DNA from 2 places in the Telluria sp. ZB4P34 genome. Region 1 is predicted to be linked to the other one. Evidence: predicted binding sites of a transcription regulator. Region 1 holds the regulator's gene; the other holds the start of a gene.
What was found. Region 1 encodes LexA, which represses DNA repair genes until DNA is damaged. Its sites were predicted from a motif close to ACTGTATNNNNATACAGT; they were not measured.

Region 1 (7,948 bases):
TGCGCCCACGATGGGAACGCCGGCCGGGGTAAAACGCAGTACGTCTCGCTCCGCGATGGTCGCGATGAGCTGGAACCGGTTCACTGCGCTGTGTCGCTTCTTGCTGAATTCCTCAGGAAAACCTTAGGCAGCGGCGGCGGCCGGGGCAGGGGCTGCTGCTTCTGCGCGGTGGCTCTTGGCTGCGTCTTCGCGCTGGACCGACTTCATCATCGGCGACGGTGCGGTTTCGGCCTTCTTCATCTTGACGGTCAGGTGACGCAGGACGGCATCGTTGAACTTGAATGCGGTTTCCAGCTCGACCAGGGTCTCGTTGTCGCACTCGATGTTCATGCAGATGTAGTGGGCTTTCGGCAGCTTCTGGATCTGGTAAGCCATCTGGCGACGGCCCCAGTCTTCCACGCGATGGATGTTACCGCCGCGGCTGCTCACCGTGGCCTTGTAACGCTCAATCATCGCCGGGACTTGCTCGCTCTGGTCCGGGTGGACGATAAAAACGATTTCATAATGACGCATGCAACACTCCTTAAGGACGTTTAAACAAATGCCCACCTCGGCGTCAAGACGAGTGTGGGAAGGGGTAAGCCGAACATTATAGCCGGAAAAATGTGCAGTTGGGAAGGTGGAGCGTGTTTGCGAAGCCAGATGAGCCGGCATGAAGCAAGGAATGATGCGTGCATCCCGCCACAGTTACGTCCATCGGAACCGCATTGCACAAATTTTTCACACTTTTCCCGTGTTTGCCCTTGCGTATATCAGAATACTGTACAAAAATACAGTCTGCTCTTACAACCATTTGCCGTAAAACATCCATGCTCAAGCTCACCCCAAGGCAAGAACAGATCCTTAACCTGATCAAGGAAGCGATCGAGAACACCGGTTTCCCGCCGACCCGCGCCGAAATCGCGGCCGAGCTGGGCTTCAAGTCGGCCAATGCGGCCGAGGAGCACCTGCAGGCGCTGGCGCGCAAGGGCGCGATCGAGATCTCGCCCGGCACCTCGCGCGGCATCCGCCTCGTCGGCGCCTCGGTCGAACAGGTCCCGATGCCGCCGCCGAACCTGATGATGTCGCTGCCGCTGGTCGGCCGCGTCGCCGCCGGTTCACCGATCCTGGCCCAGGAACACGTGGAAGCCACCTATTCCGTCGATGCGGCCATGTTCTCGGCGCGGCCGGACTTCCTGCTGAAGGTCAAGGGCTGGTCGATGCGCGACGCCGGCATTTGCGACGGCGACTTCCTGGCGGTGAAGAAGATCGACAGCGCCAAGAACGGCCAGATCGTGGTGGCACGGCTGGGCGAGGAAGTGACGGTCAAGCGCTACCGCAAGACCGGCAACCTGGTCGAGCTGCTGCCGGAAAATCCCGATTTCAAGGTGATCCAGGTGAGCCCGGAAGACGAGTTCGCACTGGAAGGCCTGGCCGTCGGCCTGATGCGCAGCTGGCACTAAGGCTCGCACTCAGGCTGGACTGCGGCCGGTGCGGGCTTACCCGCGCCGCGCCGCCAGGCGGCTTATTGGATCTTCTTGTCCGCCCAGTAGGAGTCTTTCTTGGCGGACTTTACCATCTTGTTGTGCTCTTCCACGTAGGCCTCGGTCGCCGAGCGCCACGCCGCGAAGTCGGCCAGCACCAGCTTCGAGCTCACCTTCGCTTCCTCGCTCAGGTTTTCCTGCAGTTGCGCGAGGTAGGCCGTTGACTTCTCGACCTCTTCCTTGTTCATCAGCTTCTGGATGTCGGCAGGGATGCGCTTGGTCAGGGGCATTGCCTCGTTCAGGTTGGTGACGAACTTGTTGTAGCACTGCTGCCACACGCCCACCGCCGCACCGATGCGGTCGATGTCCGCGTTGACCTTCGACATCGCGGGGATCCGCGGCGCCACGCAACGGAATTCGCCCGACTTCAGGTCTTCGCCGTCGTAGCCGCTGATCCAGTAGTCGATCTCTTTCCTGCGCTTGAGGCGCTGGTCCATCAGTTCCAGCGAAGCGGCGGCTACCTTGTTGCCCTTCGCAGCCGCCTTCCTGAACAGCGCCTCGGCCTTGGCTTCGTCGACCTGCCCTGCTTCGCCGTACCAGTACATCTGGCCCAGCGCCTGTTGCGCCTCGGGATTACCGGCATTGGCCAGCTTGGTATAGATCTTCAGCGCCGCCGGGTAGTCCTTTTTCTGGAACAGGGCGTTGGCATCTTCCAGCTCGCCGGCATAGGCGGCGCCGCACAGCAGCAGGGATGCAAGGAACAGCTTGGTCTTCATGGGCGGATCGAGGAGGTGAAAAAGAAATCCCATGATAGCGGCAATCCGGGGCCCGGCTCAACCGCTGAAACAAAAAGCGTGGCACGCTTCTCGTAGGGCGGGCGGCTACACCCCGGAGGCCGGTACACCCGCGGCGTGAACGCCGCCCGCGCGTTCAACTCACATTCGAGCTGAGGCGCAGCTCAAACACTGTCTGAACGCGCTGGCGGCGGTGACGCCAGCGCTGATCCAGCGCACGGGTGGAGCCGCCCACCCTACGAAACAGCAAGCCCGCGGTAGCCGCCATGAAAACGGCAACCCGGATCTGCCCTTGTCCGCAGTGCGTATCGTCAGGCGTCGAGCGCCTGGCGGAAGTCCGCCAGCAGGTCCTCGGTATCCTCGATGCCCACCGACACCCGGATCAGCGACTCGGCGATACCCATGCTGGCGCGCCGCTCCGCCCCCATCTCGAAGAAGATCGTGTGCGCCACCGGGATCACCAGGGTGCGGGTGTCGCCCAGGTTGCTGGCCGGGATGCCGAGCTGCAGTCGGTTGAGGTAGTCGAAGGGGTCGATGGAATCGACCAGCTCGAAGCTCATCAGGGAACCGGCGCTGCGGAACAGTTCCTTCACGATGCCGTGTTGCGGATGCGAAGCCAGGCCCGGATAGTGGACCGCCGCCACCCTGTCGTCGGCTTCCAGCATCTGCGCCAGCGCCAGCGCGTTGGCGCTGGTGCGCTCCATGCGCAGCGCCAGCGTCTCCGCGCCCACGGCGATGTGGTGCGCCGCTTCCGGCCCGAGGGCCGCGCCGAAGTCGCGCAGGGCCTTGGCGCGCAGCTGGGCCAGGCCCTGGGCGCTTGGGGCCTGCTTGCGGAAGTTGGGCGCGATATGCGGGTAGGCGCTCCAGTCGAACAGGCCGGTATCGGTCAGGGCGCCGCCCAGGGCGATGCCGTGACCGCCGATCGATTTGGTCAGCGAATTCACTACCAGGCCCGCCCCGACCGACTTCGGGCGGAACAGCCAGGGCGTGGTCATGGTGTTGTCGACCACGTAGAGGATGCCGCGCTCGCGGCACAGCTGTCCGATGCGGGCCAGGTCGGCGACCTGGGTGCGCGGGTTGGCGATGGTTTCGACGAACACCATGCGCGTGTCCGGTTTCAAGGCCGCCTCGACGTTCCGGACATCCGTCGCGTCGACGAAATCGACGGCCACGCCCTGCCCCGCCACGGTCTGCCACAGGCTGTTGGTGTTCCCGAACAGGAAGGAGGACGAGACGATGTGGTCGCCCGCGCGCAGCAGGGCCTGGAACAGCGCGCCGATGGCGCCCATGCCGGTCGCGAAACAGATCGTGCCGACGCCGTCTTCCATCCTGGTGATCTTGTCTTCCAGCGCAGCGACGGTCGGGTTGCCCTGGCGGCCGTAGCGGAAGCCCGGCTCCTTGCCCTGGAACACGCTGGCCAGCTGGCGCGCGTCGCCGTAGCCGAAGGCCACCGAGGTGTGCACCGGCTTGTGCAGCGAGCCCTGCTCGATGCTCTTCCTGCGGTCGTTGTGCAGGATCGTGGTCGTGAAACCGTAGGAGGCCGGCTTGCGATGCGCTTCGCTCATGCTCTCGCCCTTATTCCGCAGTCGCCGGCGTGTTCAGGTTGAGCTGGGTGCGCACCGGATCCTCGACCTGGTTCTTCTTCGGGTTGTGGCGCGCGGTTTCCTGGCGGTCCAGGTATTCCGGGGTCACGTCGCCCGTCACGTACACGCCGTCGAAGCAGGACGCCTCGAAGTTCTTCAGCGCCGGATTCACGTCCGAGATCGCCTTCTTCAGCGCATCCACGTCCTGGTAGACCAGGCGGTCGGCCGTGATTTCCTTGCACACTTCGTCGACGGTGCGGCCGTGCGCGATCAGCTCGTCGCGGGTCGGCATGTCGATGCCGTACACGTTGGGGTACAGCACCGGCGGCGCGGCCGAGGCGAAGAACACTTTCCTGGCGCCGGCGTCGCGCGCCATCTGCACGATCTCGCGGCTGGTGGTGCCGCGCACGATGGAATCGTCCACCAGCAGCACGTTCTTGTCCTTGAATTCCGAGGCGATCGCGTTGAGCTTCTGGCGCACGGACTTCTTGCGCATCCCTTGACCAGGCATGATGAAGGTGCGGCCGATGTAGCGGTTCTTGATGAAGCCTTCGCGGTATTCCACGCCGAGCTTCAGGGCCAGCTGGATCGCGGCCGGACGCGAGGAATCGGGGATCGGCATGACCACGTCGATTTCCTCGACCGGGATCTCGTTGCGGATCTTGTCGGCCAGGTATTCGCCCATGCGCAGGCGGGTCGCGTACACCGAGGCGCCGTCGATCACCGAGTCCGGACGCGCCAGGTACACGTATTCGAAGGCGCAGGGGTTCAGCGACGGATTTTCGGCGCACTGGCGCTCATACAGCTTGCCGTCGTTGTCGATGAAGATGGCCTCGCCCGGCGCGATGTCACGCACGAAGCGGAAGCCCAGGCCTTCCAGCGCCACCGATTCGCTGGCCACCACGTATTCGGTGCCGTGTTCCCCCTCGTTCACGCCAAGGCAGATCGGACGGATGCCGAAGGGGTCGCGGAAAGCCAGCATGCCGTGGCCGGCGATCTGGGCCACGACGGCATAGGCGCCGCGCACGCGGCGGTGCACCGCCGCCACCGCCTTGAAAACCGCGTCGGTGTCCAGGTTATAGCCGTCGGCCGCTTCCTGGATTTCGTGCGCCAGCACGTTGAGCAGCACTTCCGAATCGGAATCGGTGTTGATGTGGCGGCGGTCGTTCTTGAACAGCTCTTCCTTGAGCTGGGCCTGGTTGGTCAGGTTGCCGTTGTGGGCCAGGGTGATGCCGAAGGGCGCGTTCACGTAGAACGGCTGCGCTTCCTCCTCGCTCGACGAGCCTGCAGTGGGGTAGCGGCAGTGGCCGATACCGGTATTGCCCTGCAGCGAACGCATGTTGCGGGTGCGGAACACGTCACGGACCAGGCCATTGGCCTTGTACATCGAGAACATGCTGCTGTGATTGGTTGCAATCCCGGCCGCGTCCTGGCCGCGGTGCTGCAGGAGCAGCAGTGCGTCATAGAGAAGCTGGTTGACGGGATTGTTCGAGACGACGCCGACGATGCCACACATGGTGCGCTCCTAAAACTGGACAGCTTGATTACAAAAATTAAAACTTCACATGCTGCGCCAGGGCAGCAGGGAGGAAAGGTTTCACAGTGCGCGCGCCGGTTTCCGCCATGGGCGACAGCAGCGCATTCTTCCAGAAATCCGCTTGCGGGATGGAAGTCATCCCACACAATATGACGGCGGCAAGCACGATTACAATGCCCCTCGCTAATCCGAACAATCCGCCGAGCCCCCGGTCCGCCAGGCTCAGGCCGGACGCCGTGATCAGGGCCCCGATCGCCAGCGACAGCAAGCCCATCAGTATCCGCGCACCGAGGAACAGCAGCACGAAGGCCATGATCAGGCGCGTGGCTTCGCCGGGCAGCACATCGGGCAACATCGGCGCCAGTGTCGCGCCGTAGGCATTGGCCACCACGAAAGCCACGATCCAGCCCAGCAGCGACAGGATCTCCTTGACCAGCCCGCGCAGGGTGGAAATGATGACCGACGAACCCAGCACGAACAGGACCAGGTAATCGAAAATCGTCACGCCCGCTCAACCTTGCATCAGAGCGGCACCATGGTGCCCGACAGGCCCATGCCGATCAGTTTCGAGCGGATCTTTTCGCCCTCTTCCCTGGTATACGGCCCCACGCGCACGCGGATCAGCTCGCCGGACTTCTCGGTGAACGAGGACACGCCGGCCGCGCGCAGGCGCCCCTGCAGCTCGTTGACCTTTTCCTGGGTCGCCAGCGCGGCCACCTGCACCACGTATTTCTGCGACGGGCCGACGGCCTTGACGGCCGGCTTGCCTTCCAGGATGGCGATGGCGCGGGCCGCGTCGTCCTGGGTGCGCGGTTTTTCCGCCGCCGGCAGCGGCTTCACGGCCGGCTTGTCGACCGGTTTCTCGAGCGGCCTGTCGATCTTCTTCGGTTCGGCTTCGGCCAGCTTGACCGGCTTGTTCTCCACGGCCGGCTTGTCCGTCCCGGGCGCTTCCGGCTCCTGCGGCGCGGCACGGGCGGTGTCGATGGTGCGCAGCGGCGGCGGGTCGGACGGCGGCGTCGCCGGCCGGGCGTCCGGCGCAGGCGTTGGAGGCGCCGCGTCTTCCGGCTCGACGATCTCCTCGCCGCTGTCGACGGTGGCGGCGGCGGGCACCGGCAGCGGGGCCGTCTTGTCCTTGGCCGGAATATGGATGGCGATGTCTGCGCCGAGCGGCTTGGGCTCGGAGTCGAGCAGCATCGGCAGGCCTACCGCCGCCGCGAGGGCCAGCGCGATGGCGCCCACCAGGCGGCGGCGTGCGCGCTTCTTCTCGGGCAGGATCGGATCGGCGCCAGAACGGCCGGGACCGCGGCCGCGGGTGGCGCCATCGCCGGCGTGGGTTGCGCGCTTGGACCGGGCCTGCTGCCCGTAGGCGGCATCGTCGTCCTTGACGAAGTGGCCACTGTCCCGGACAGTGTCTTGCTTGTTTTTGCTACCGAACGAGAACAAGCCCATGCGTATCTAGAATCAGTGTAGAGAGTTTTTACGTGCCGCCATGACGCCGGCGACCGTGTAGAACGAGCCGAAGACCACAATTCTATCATTCTCCCCTGCCCTGCTCACGGCGTTTGCATAGGCATCGAGGGGAGTGGCGAACGGCACGACCGAAAAATCGCCTTCTTTCGCCCCCGCGGGCCGCAAGGCCTCGAGCTGTTGCGCCAGCTGCTGCGGCTGCGCCGAACGCGGCGAAGGCAGCGCGGTGACGCACCAGTGGTCGACGATTTCGCGCAGGGGGGCGACCACGGCCTCGATGTCCTTGTCTTCCATGATGCCGAACACCGCATAGGTGTAGCGGTGGAAGCCCATGTTGCCTAGATTGTGCGCCAGCGCGCTTGCCGCGTGCGGGTTGTGGGCCACGTCCAGCACCTGGGTCGGTCGGCCCGGCAGCACCTGGAAGCGTCCCGGCAGCTCGACCATGGCCAGGCCCGCGCGCACTTCCTGGGCGCCGCAGGGCAGCTGCATGCGCAGCACTTCCAGCGCGGCCAGCGCGGCCGAGGCGTTGAGCAGCTGGTTGGCGCCGCGCAGGGCCGGATAGGCCAGCGAGTTGCGGCGCTGTCCGCGCCCGCCATAGCTCCACTGCTGCTGGTCGCCCTGGTAGTTGAAGTCGCGGCCCAGCAGCCACAGGTCGGCGCCGATGCTTTCCGCATGCTGGACCAGCGATTGCGGCGGCACGGGATCGCTGCAGATCGCGGCCTTCCCGGCGCGAAAGATGCCGGCTTTTTCGAAGCCGATCTTCTCGCGCGTGTCGCCGAGGTAGTCGGTATGGTCGATGTCGACGCTGGTGACGATCGCCACGTCGGCGTCGACCACGTTGACGGCATCGAGGCGCCCGCCCAGGCCAACCTCGAGGATCGCCACGTCCACACCGCTGTGCGAGATCAGGTGCATGATCGCCAGCGTGGTGAATTCGAAGTAGGTCAGCGAGACATCGCCGCGCACGCTTTCCACCGCATCGAAGGCCGCTACCAGCGCTTCGTCGGACGCCATTTCGCCGTTGATGCGGGCGCGCTCGTTGAAGTCGAGGAAGTGCGGCTTGATGTACAGGCCCACGCGATAGCCGGATTGCAGCAGCACGGA
Region 2 (7,948 bases), 600 kb from region 1:
GTACTTGTGCTCGTACAGGCGCGGCACCACGATGTGGCTGCCCTTCACCAGGCGCAGGCGGCGCTGCGGCGGCTTGCCGGTGGCCGCCTCGGCCAGCTGCGCCGCCCACGGTCCCGCCGCATTCACCAGGCAGCGCGCCTCGACCTGGAAGCGGCGCCCGCCCCCCTCCAGCGTGGCCATCCAGCGGCCGGGATGGCGCACAAGGCTCGAACAGCGCGTGTGGGTCAGGATGGTGGCGCCGCGTTCGTGGGCGTCGAGCGCGTTGAGCACCACCAGCCGGGCGTCGTCGACCCAGCCGTCGGAGTACACGAAACCGCGCGTAAAGGCCGGCTTGAGAGGGGCGCCGGCCTGGTGCCCGGCCAGCTCGACCGCTCTTGACGCGGGTAGAAACGCGCGCGGCGCCAGCCGGTCGTACAGGAACAGGCCGGCCCGGATCAGCCAGGCGGGCCGCTGCGCGGCGTCGTGCGGCATCACGAAGCGCAGGGCCTGCATGATGTGCGGGGCGCTGCACAGCAGGGTTTCGCGCTCGGCCAGCGCCTTGCGCACCAGGCCGAACGCGCCGTGCTCGAGGTAGCGCAGGCCGCCGTGCACCAGTTTGCTCGATGCCGAGGAGGTATGGGCGCCGAGGTCGTCCTTGTCGCACAGGATCACGCGCAGTCCGCGTCCGGCCGTATCGCGGGCGATGCCGACGCCGTTGATGCCGCCGCCCACGACCAGCACATCGCACTCCAGCACGCCGTCGGCCTTGTCATGCACACCATTCATGTCGCCTCCTGTGCGCGGGCCCATCCCGCCTATCCGGTCCAGTGTAGGCAGGCGGCGCAGAAGCATCTTTGCTTGCATCAATTATGCAGAGAATGCCCGGGCCCGTGTGTAAAATCGCCACATGCACAATGCTTCGAGCGCCGCCGCGCGCGCCTGGGTCCGGATGCCCTCAGGCAAACGATTGGACCTGCTGAACCCGACCCCGTTCGACTGGGACGACGCCGACCTGGCGCTCGGCCTGGCGCGCACCTACCGCTGGGGCGGCCACTCTGCCTGGCCGCTGCCGCTGTCGGTGGCCCAGCACTCGATCGCGGTCATGCTGCTGCGCCGCGCGGGTTCTGCTACCGGCGCCGCTGCGCCCGCCACCACGCCGCTGCAGGACCTGCGCGAACTGCTGCACGATGCCGAAGAGGGCCTGCTCGGTTTCGACGCCATCTCGGTGATCAAGCCATTCCTGGGCGAAGGATTTCGCGCGCTGACAAAGCGCCTGGAGCAGATGGTGTTCCTGCGCTACGGATTGCCTGGCTGGACGGAAAAGGAACACCGCCTGCACAAGCAGGCCGACCGGCTGGCGGCGGCCAGCGAGGCCGTGCACGTGGCCGGCTGGTCGACCGAGGAAGTACGGCGCACCCTGAAGATCCGCGCCGCCGTGCTCGAGAACGATCCGCTGGCGGCCCGCTACGGCTGCACCCCGTGGGAGCCCTGGCCCCCCGGCCTGGCCGCCGAGCGCTTCCTGGCCGAACTGGAACGCCTCAAGGAAGCCGCTGGCCATGCAGCCGCCTGACGAGGACATCGCCCGCGCCGGCGCCCTGCTCGCCGCTGCCGACGGCTTGCTGGTGGCCGCCGGGGCCGGCATGGGAGTGGACTCGGGCTTGCCGGATTTTCGTGGCGCGGCCGGTTTCTGGCGCGCCTATCCGCCGCTCGGGCGGCTCGGGCTCGCCTTCCACGAGATCGCCAGTCCCGCCGCCTTCGAGCGCGATCCGCGCCTGGCCTGGGGCTTCTATGGACACCGGCTGCAGCTCTACCGCGCCACCCGTCCGCACGCGGGCTTTCGCCTCCTGCGCCTGCTCGCCACGCGCATGGCCGGCGCCGGTTTCGTTTTCACCAGCAATGTCGACGGCCAGTTCCAGGCCGCAGGCTTCGATCCCGCGGCGATCGTCGAGTGCCACGGCTCGATCCACCACCTGCAATGCTCCAGGCCGTGCGGCGATGCCGTATGGCCGGCGCAGGGCCTGGCGCCGCAGGTGGACATGGACGCCTGCCGGCTCGTCTCCGAACTGCCCCGTTGTCCGCATTGCGGCGCGCTGGCGCGTCCCCACATCCTGATGTTCAACGACAGCGCCTGGCTGCCGGAACGGACCGAAGCGCAGGTCGAGCGCTTCATGCGCTGGCGCGCGGGCCTGCGGCGTCCCGCCGTCATCGAATTGGGAGCCGGTGTCGACATTCCCTCGGTGCGGCGGGTGGCGGAGTCGCAAGGGGTGCCGGTAATCCGCATCAACCCGCGCGCAGCAAGGGTGCGCAATGGTGTCGCACTAAAGCTGGGCGCACTGGAAGCCTTGCGGCGGCTTGCGGAGCTGCTGAATGTTGACTTAGGTCAATCGAATGGTCTAAAGGACTGATTTACTTGAACATTTTCCAATATCCACAAGAACTGTGGATAAAGATGTGGAAAAGCAGCACTTGACAAGCCGCAAGTCCAGCAAGAATGCGGGTTTCAACAAATTGCCCGTTCGACAGGCAAAACGAAAGCCTTTAGAAATCAAGGACTTGCGAATGCACCGCTTTCGCGCATCAGCCTCCTGTGGGGCAAATTCCTACATGGGCGCCTGACGGGGGATAAGTCGTCATCGCCCCGGCATCATCGCTCATTTCCACGCGTTCCGGGCGCGTTCGCGAACCAGCATGCGCACGCTCTCCGGCACCGGCCTGCGCACTTGCTGCGATTCCGCACTGAGCCAGGCCGTTTCCTCGAAATGCGCCAGCATGACCGGGGTGATGAAGCGGGTGCGCGCCGCGTACACATGGCGGTCGCCTGTCGCAGCCTGCTGCTTGATGAAAAAGCGCTGCGGGACCACCAGGTGCAGGTGCTCGCGGGCGCGCGTCATCGCTACGTAGAGCAGGCGCCGCTCTTCCTCGATGTCGTCCTGGCTGCCGGTACTCATGTCGGACGGGATGCAGCCATCCACCACGTTCAGCACGTAAACGCACTGCCATTCCTGGCCCTTGCTCGAATGGATGGTCGACAGGATCACGTAGTCTTCGTCCAGCAGCGGCGGGCCGGCGCGGTCGCTGGTCGCCTCGGGCGGGTCGAGGGTGATCTCGGCCAGGAAGCTCTCGCGGCTCGCGTGCCCGCCGGCCAGCCCTGTCAGCTGCTCGATGTCGGCCGCGCGCACCTGGGCGTCGTCGTGCATGCGCTCGAGGTGAGGCAGATACCATTGCTTGACCAGTTCGAGGTCCGCCGGCCAGCGCAGGCCGGGCGTGCGCAGGCGGCGGTACAGGGCGGCGAAGGCATCCCAGTCGAGCCTGGCTTTGGCGGGCGGCGCGAAGGCTTCCACCGCGGCCGCTGGGTCGGCCGCCTCGCCCACCGTGTCCAGCAGGCGGGTGGCGGTGGCCGGTCCGATGCCCGGGATCAGCTGGGCGACGCGGAATCCCGCCAGGCGTCCGTGCGGGTTCTGGGCGAAGCGCAGGGTCGCCAGCACGTCCTTGATGTGGGCGGCTTCCAGGAATTTCAGGCCCCCGAACTTCACGAAGGGAATGTTCCGGCGCATCAGTTCCAGCTCCAGCGCGGCGCTGTGGCTGGCCGCGCGGAACAGCACCGCCTGCGACTTCAGGGCGATGCCGGCCTCGCGCTGCTCCAGCACGCGATTGCAGACCCAGCGCGCCTGTTCGGCTTCGTCCGGAATCAGGACCAGTTGCGGCTTGATGCTCGAGGCCCTGTCGGTCCACAGGGTCTTGGCATAGCGCTCGCGGGCGCCGGCGATGACGGCGTTCGACGCGTCCAGGATCGGCTGAGTCGAGCGGTAGTTGCGCTCCAGCGTGATGATCTCCGCCGGACGCGAGAAACCCTTCGGGAAGTCGAGTATGTTGCGCACCGTGGCGCCACGGAAGGCATAGATCGACTGGGCGTCGTCGCCGACCACCATCACGCCCTCGCCGGCCGGCTTCATGCCGGTGACGATCGCCGCCTGCAGGCGGTTGGTGTCCTGGTACTCGTCCACCAGCACGTGGTCGAACAGGGCGCCGATCTCCGGGCCCAGCACCGGGTCGGCCGCCATCTCGGCCCAGAACAGCAGCAGGTCGTCGTAATCGAGCACGTTCTGCTCCTGCTTGGCGTCGACGTAGGCGCCGAACAGGGTCTTGAGTTGCGCTTCCCATTCGCTGCACCAGGGGAAGGTGGACTGCAGCACCGCCTCCAGCGGTTCGCGGCTGTTCACCACGCGCGAATAGATCGACAGGCAGGTGCCCTTCAGCGGAAAACGCTTGTCGAGTTGCGACAGCCCGATCTCGTGACGCACCAGTCCCATCAGGTCTTCGGAATCGCCGCGGTCGTGGATGGTGAAGGATTCGTCCAGGCCGATGCGGCCCGCGTACTCGCGCAGCAGGCGCGCCCCGATCGCGTGGAAGGTGCCGGCCCAGGGCAGCGTAACGGCAGCCTGCGCCCCGTTCCTGCCCAGCATCCGCTGCAGCACGCCGCTGGCGCGCCGGGACATCTCGCCCGCCGCCCGGCGCGAGAAGGTGAGCAGCAGGATGCGCTGGGGATCGGCGCCGGCGCCGATCAGGCGCGCGACACGGTGCGCCAGCGTATTGGTCTTGCCGGATCCTGCGCCGGCAATTACCAGCAGCGGACGGACGCTGGGCGCGCCAATATCGTGCTCGACCGCAGCGCGCTGTTCGGCATTCAGGCCGGCAAAAGGATCGGCGACAGGCGGCGTCTCGAGGACGGCGGTGAGGGCATGGCAGGTGGGCATGCGATACTGTACATTTATCCAGTTCTCTTGCGCAAGTCGAAAAACCGGGATATGCAAGCCCGCGCACGTTTGACACGGTGTCTTGCCGCGTGTCAGGTCATGCAACACATGCAAAAACCGTGCTAGGTAGTTAATACTTAAAAACTTTTCCGGATATCCACAAAGTCTGTGAATAACTATGTGGAAAAGCGGGGGCTTGACACGCCGAATGCGGCCATCTGTGCGGCTTTCAACAATTTGCCTATTGGGAAGGCAACCGGTATAGCCCCACAAATCAAGGGCTTACGTGCCACTGTGGCGTGCGCGGCACGTGGAAACACAAAATTATTTCTGGGAAATTATTGTGTATAAGCCCGTGCTGGCTGTCCAATTCTTGTCCCGCCAGAGGGCGGCGTCATCACGGGTGCGCATCGCCCGGCATGCTGCGCCGCTGGCGCGGTTCCAGCAGCACCCGTGCAATGATGCGTCCGCTGATGGCGTGTGCCTTCAGATACTCGATCGCACCGACGCTGCCGGTCAGCCCTGCCTGGGCAATGGCCTGGTGCACGATGTCGCGCCGGCGCAGGTCGCGCCTGGCCTCGGCGCTGGTGGCGCCCTCGGAAATGGTCGGGGAATTGTCCAATGGATTCATCATGCGCCTGGCCTTTCCATATCGCGGCTTGTCGCTCGCAAGCGAGTATGGGTGAAGCGCAAACAATGTCAATATCAGATACGAATCAAACAAAAGCGTTCGTGTCTGAGCTCGGCGTTTGCCGCTGGTCCAGCGCTGCGCCGCGTCCCATGGCGGCCGCCTACAATGGCCACGCAACCAACCCACGCGAGGACCCCATGAGCATGCACACCGATCCCGACCTGAATCCCGGCGACGAGGCCGAGCCGGGCACCCCCGGCGCCGGCGAAGACGTCTGCGAGGCCTGCGCCGGCAGCGGCAAGCTGTCCGATGGCAAACCCTGTTCGAACTGTGGCGGCAGCGGCAAGGTCATGCGGGGCATTGGCGGCGGTTGAGCGCCCGCCAGGGCGGCGCACGGACAGGCAGCGGGGCGGCGGCGATCATCCGCCGATGACACCCTCTCACGCGTCCTGCGCGCCTTCCGCCTCGGCATGGCGCCGCTGGTGATCGGCATGCTGCTGGCAAGCGCCTGGCTGCCCGGCGCCGGGGCCCTGCCGGGCGCCCTGGGTATCGTTTGACCCGACTCGGCTGGCACACGGCCGCGCCAGGGTGCATACTTGCGCTATTGTCCACTCCATGACGACATTCATGCCAGAACTCCTCAGCGAACATGCCTGCTTCGGCGGCGTCCAGCGCTACTACAGCGTGCAGTCCGGGGCAATCGGCCTGCCGATGCGCTTTTCCGTCTACCTGCCGCCCGGCGCAGAAGGCAAACGCCTTCCTGTCCTGTTCTACCTGGCGGGCCTGACCTGCACCGAAGAGACCTTCATGACCAAGGCCGGCGCCCAGCGCGTGGCCGCACAGGAAGGCCTGATCCTGGTCGCGCCCGACACCAGCCCGCGCGGCGCCGGCGTGCCGGGCGAAACCGACAGCTGGGACTTCGGCGCCGGGGCCGGCTTCTACCTCGATGCGACCCAGCCCCCCTGGTCGCAGCGCTACCGCATGTACGGCCACATCCTGGAACTGCGCGAGCTGGTGCTTGCCAGCTTGCCGGCAGACCCGGCGCGGGTGGGTATCTTCGGGCACTCGATGGGCGGGCACGGGGCGCTGACGCTGGCCCTGAAGAATCCCGGCCTGTTCCGCTCGGTGTCGGCCTTCGCGCCGATCGCGGCGCCGATGCGCTGCCCGTGGGGCAGGAAGGCCTTTGGCAGCTACCTGGGCCCGGACGAAGCGGCCTGGCGCCAGTACGATGCGACCGAACTGATGAACGACATGCACGCCGCGCCCTTCCCCGGCGGGATCCTGATCGACCAGGGCCTGGCCGACAAATTCCTTGCAGAGCAACTGTATCCCGAGGCCTTCGAAGAAGCCTGCGCGCGCGCCGGCCAGCCCTTGCTGCTGCGCCGCCATGCGGGATACGACCACGGCTACTACTTCATCTCGACCTTCGTCGAGGACCACTTGCGCTTCCACCGCAGCCAACTCGGATAAGAAACCAGGATAACAACGATGAAACGACTCCTCAGCTATTGCACTATCGGCCTCGCGCTGACCCTGTCCGCCACCGCCTGCAAACGCAATGAGGCGCCCCAGGCGGCCGCGACGGCCGCCGTGCCCTTCCAGAAGATCGACACCGTTGCCGGCAGCGGCAAGGAAGCCGTGGCGGGCGCCACCGCCGTGGTCCACTACACGGGCTGGTTGTACGAGCCAGGCGCCGCGTCGCAGCGCGGCGCCCAGTTCGATTCCTCGCGCGGACGCGAGCCGTTCAGCTTCCAGGTCGGCGGCGGCCAGGTCATCCCGGGCTGGGACCAGGGCGTGCAGGGCATGAAGGTGGGCGGCAAGCGCACCCTGATCCTGCCGCCGGAACTCGGCTACGGCGCCGGCGGCGCCGGTCCGATCCCGCCGAATGCCAACCTGATCTTCGAGGTCGAGCTGCTGGACGTGCGCTGAGCGGGCAGATCCCGGGTGCTCAGTCGTCCTCCACCAGCCGGCGGAACGGGCTGCGCCCCTCCTTCACCAGCGCCGTCAGCGCTGCGCGCGACAGCGGCGCAGCAGGAAGCGCCAGCCGCGCCGGCTCGACCCGCAGTGGCTCGGCCTTGACCAGCTGCAACCCGTTCTCGCTACTGTCGATCAGGGTGCCGCGCGCGTCCAGCTGGTCCAGGGTGTCGAGCACCAGCCGGACTGCGCTGTCTGCGAGCAAGTGGCGTCCGAAGGACAGCTCGCCGAGCGTAAAGGCTTTCATGGCCGGGCCGATCTGGCGCAGCGCCGGATCGCGGCTGAGCACATAGTAGGGCGCGCCTTCCGGATCGCGAATCGCAACGACACCGTCGATCTCCCACTCGGCGCCCCGGATGTTGTACACCTCGCCGCGCCAGCCGTTGATCTCGATCGGCCCGTTATGCACCAGGCGCTGCGGCAGGGCCGCCACCAGTGCGGTCAGGGTCTGCATCAGGCCGCGCCCCAGGCCATGGGCGTTCGCTCGCAGCGCTTCCTCCAGGTCGGCGAGCCGCGCCACCACCGGCTTGCCGTCGAGTTCCACGACCTGGTAGGACTCGCCGCCCAGCACCAGCCGGTATTGCCGCGCGTCGGGCGCGCCGGCGCGAAA

Region 2: a site for LexA is predicted at 4,739-4,756, ahead of AC56KL_RS00890 (ATP-dependent helicase). Genes of this name have one in related genera too.

The regions. Positions count from the first base shown of each region.
Region 1 is NZ_JCASIF010000001.1:805,186-813,133, forward strand. It holds gene priB (primosomal replication protein N) at 1-84, opposite strand, end outside; gene rpsF (30S ribosomal protein S6) at 124-513, opposite strand; gene lexA (transcriptional repressor LexA) at 810-1,442, shown strand; gene AC56KL_RS03610 (tetratricopeptide repeat protein) at 1,505-2,272, opposite strand; gene AC56KL_RS03615 (cystathionine gamma-synthase family protein) at 2,569-3,822, opposite strand; gene purF (amidophosphoribosyltransferase) at 3,833-5,356, opposite strand; gene AC56KL_RS03625 (CvpA family protein) at 5,394-5,882, opposite strand; gene AC56KL_RS03630 (SPOR domain-containing protein) at 5,900-6,826, opposite strand; gene folC (bifunctional tetrahydrofolate synthase/dihydrofolate synthase) at 6,839-7,948, opposite strand, start outside.
Region 2 is NZ_JCASIF010000001.1:202,725-210,672, forward strand. It holds gene glpD (glycerol-3-phosphate dehydrogenase) at 1-765, opposite strand, end outside; gene AC56KL_RS00880 (phosphohydrolase) at 887-1,549, shown strand; gene AC56KL_RS00885 (SIR2 family NAD-dependent protein deacylase) at 1,536-2,384, shown strand; gene AC56KL_RS00890 (ATP-dependent helicase) at 2,631-4,733, opposite strand; gene AC56KL_RS00895 (hypothetical protein) at 5,131-5,367, opposite strand; gene AC56KL_RS00900 (hypothetical protein) at 5,562-5,738, shown strand; gene fghA (S-formylglutathione hydrolase) at 5,992-6,834, shown strand; gene AC56KL_RS00910 (FKBP-type peptidyl-prolyl cis-trans isomerase) at 6,853-7,293, shown strand; gene AC56KL_RS00915 (hypothetical protein) at 7,313-7,948, opposite strand, start outside.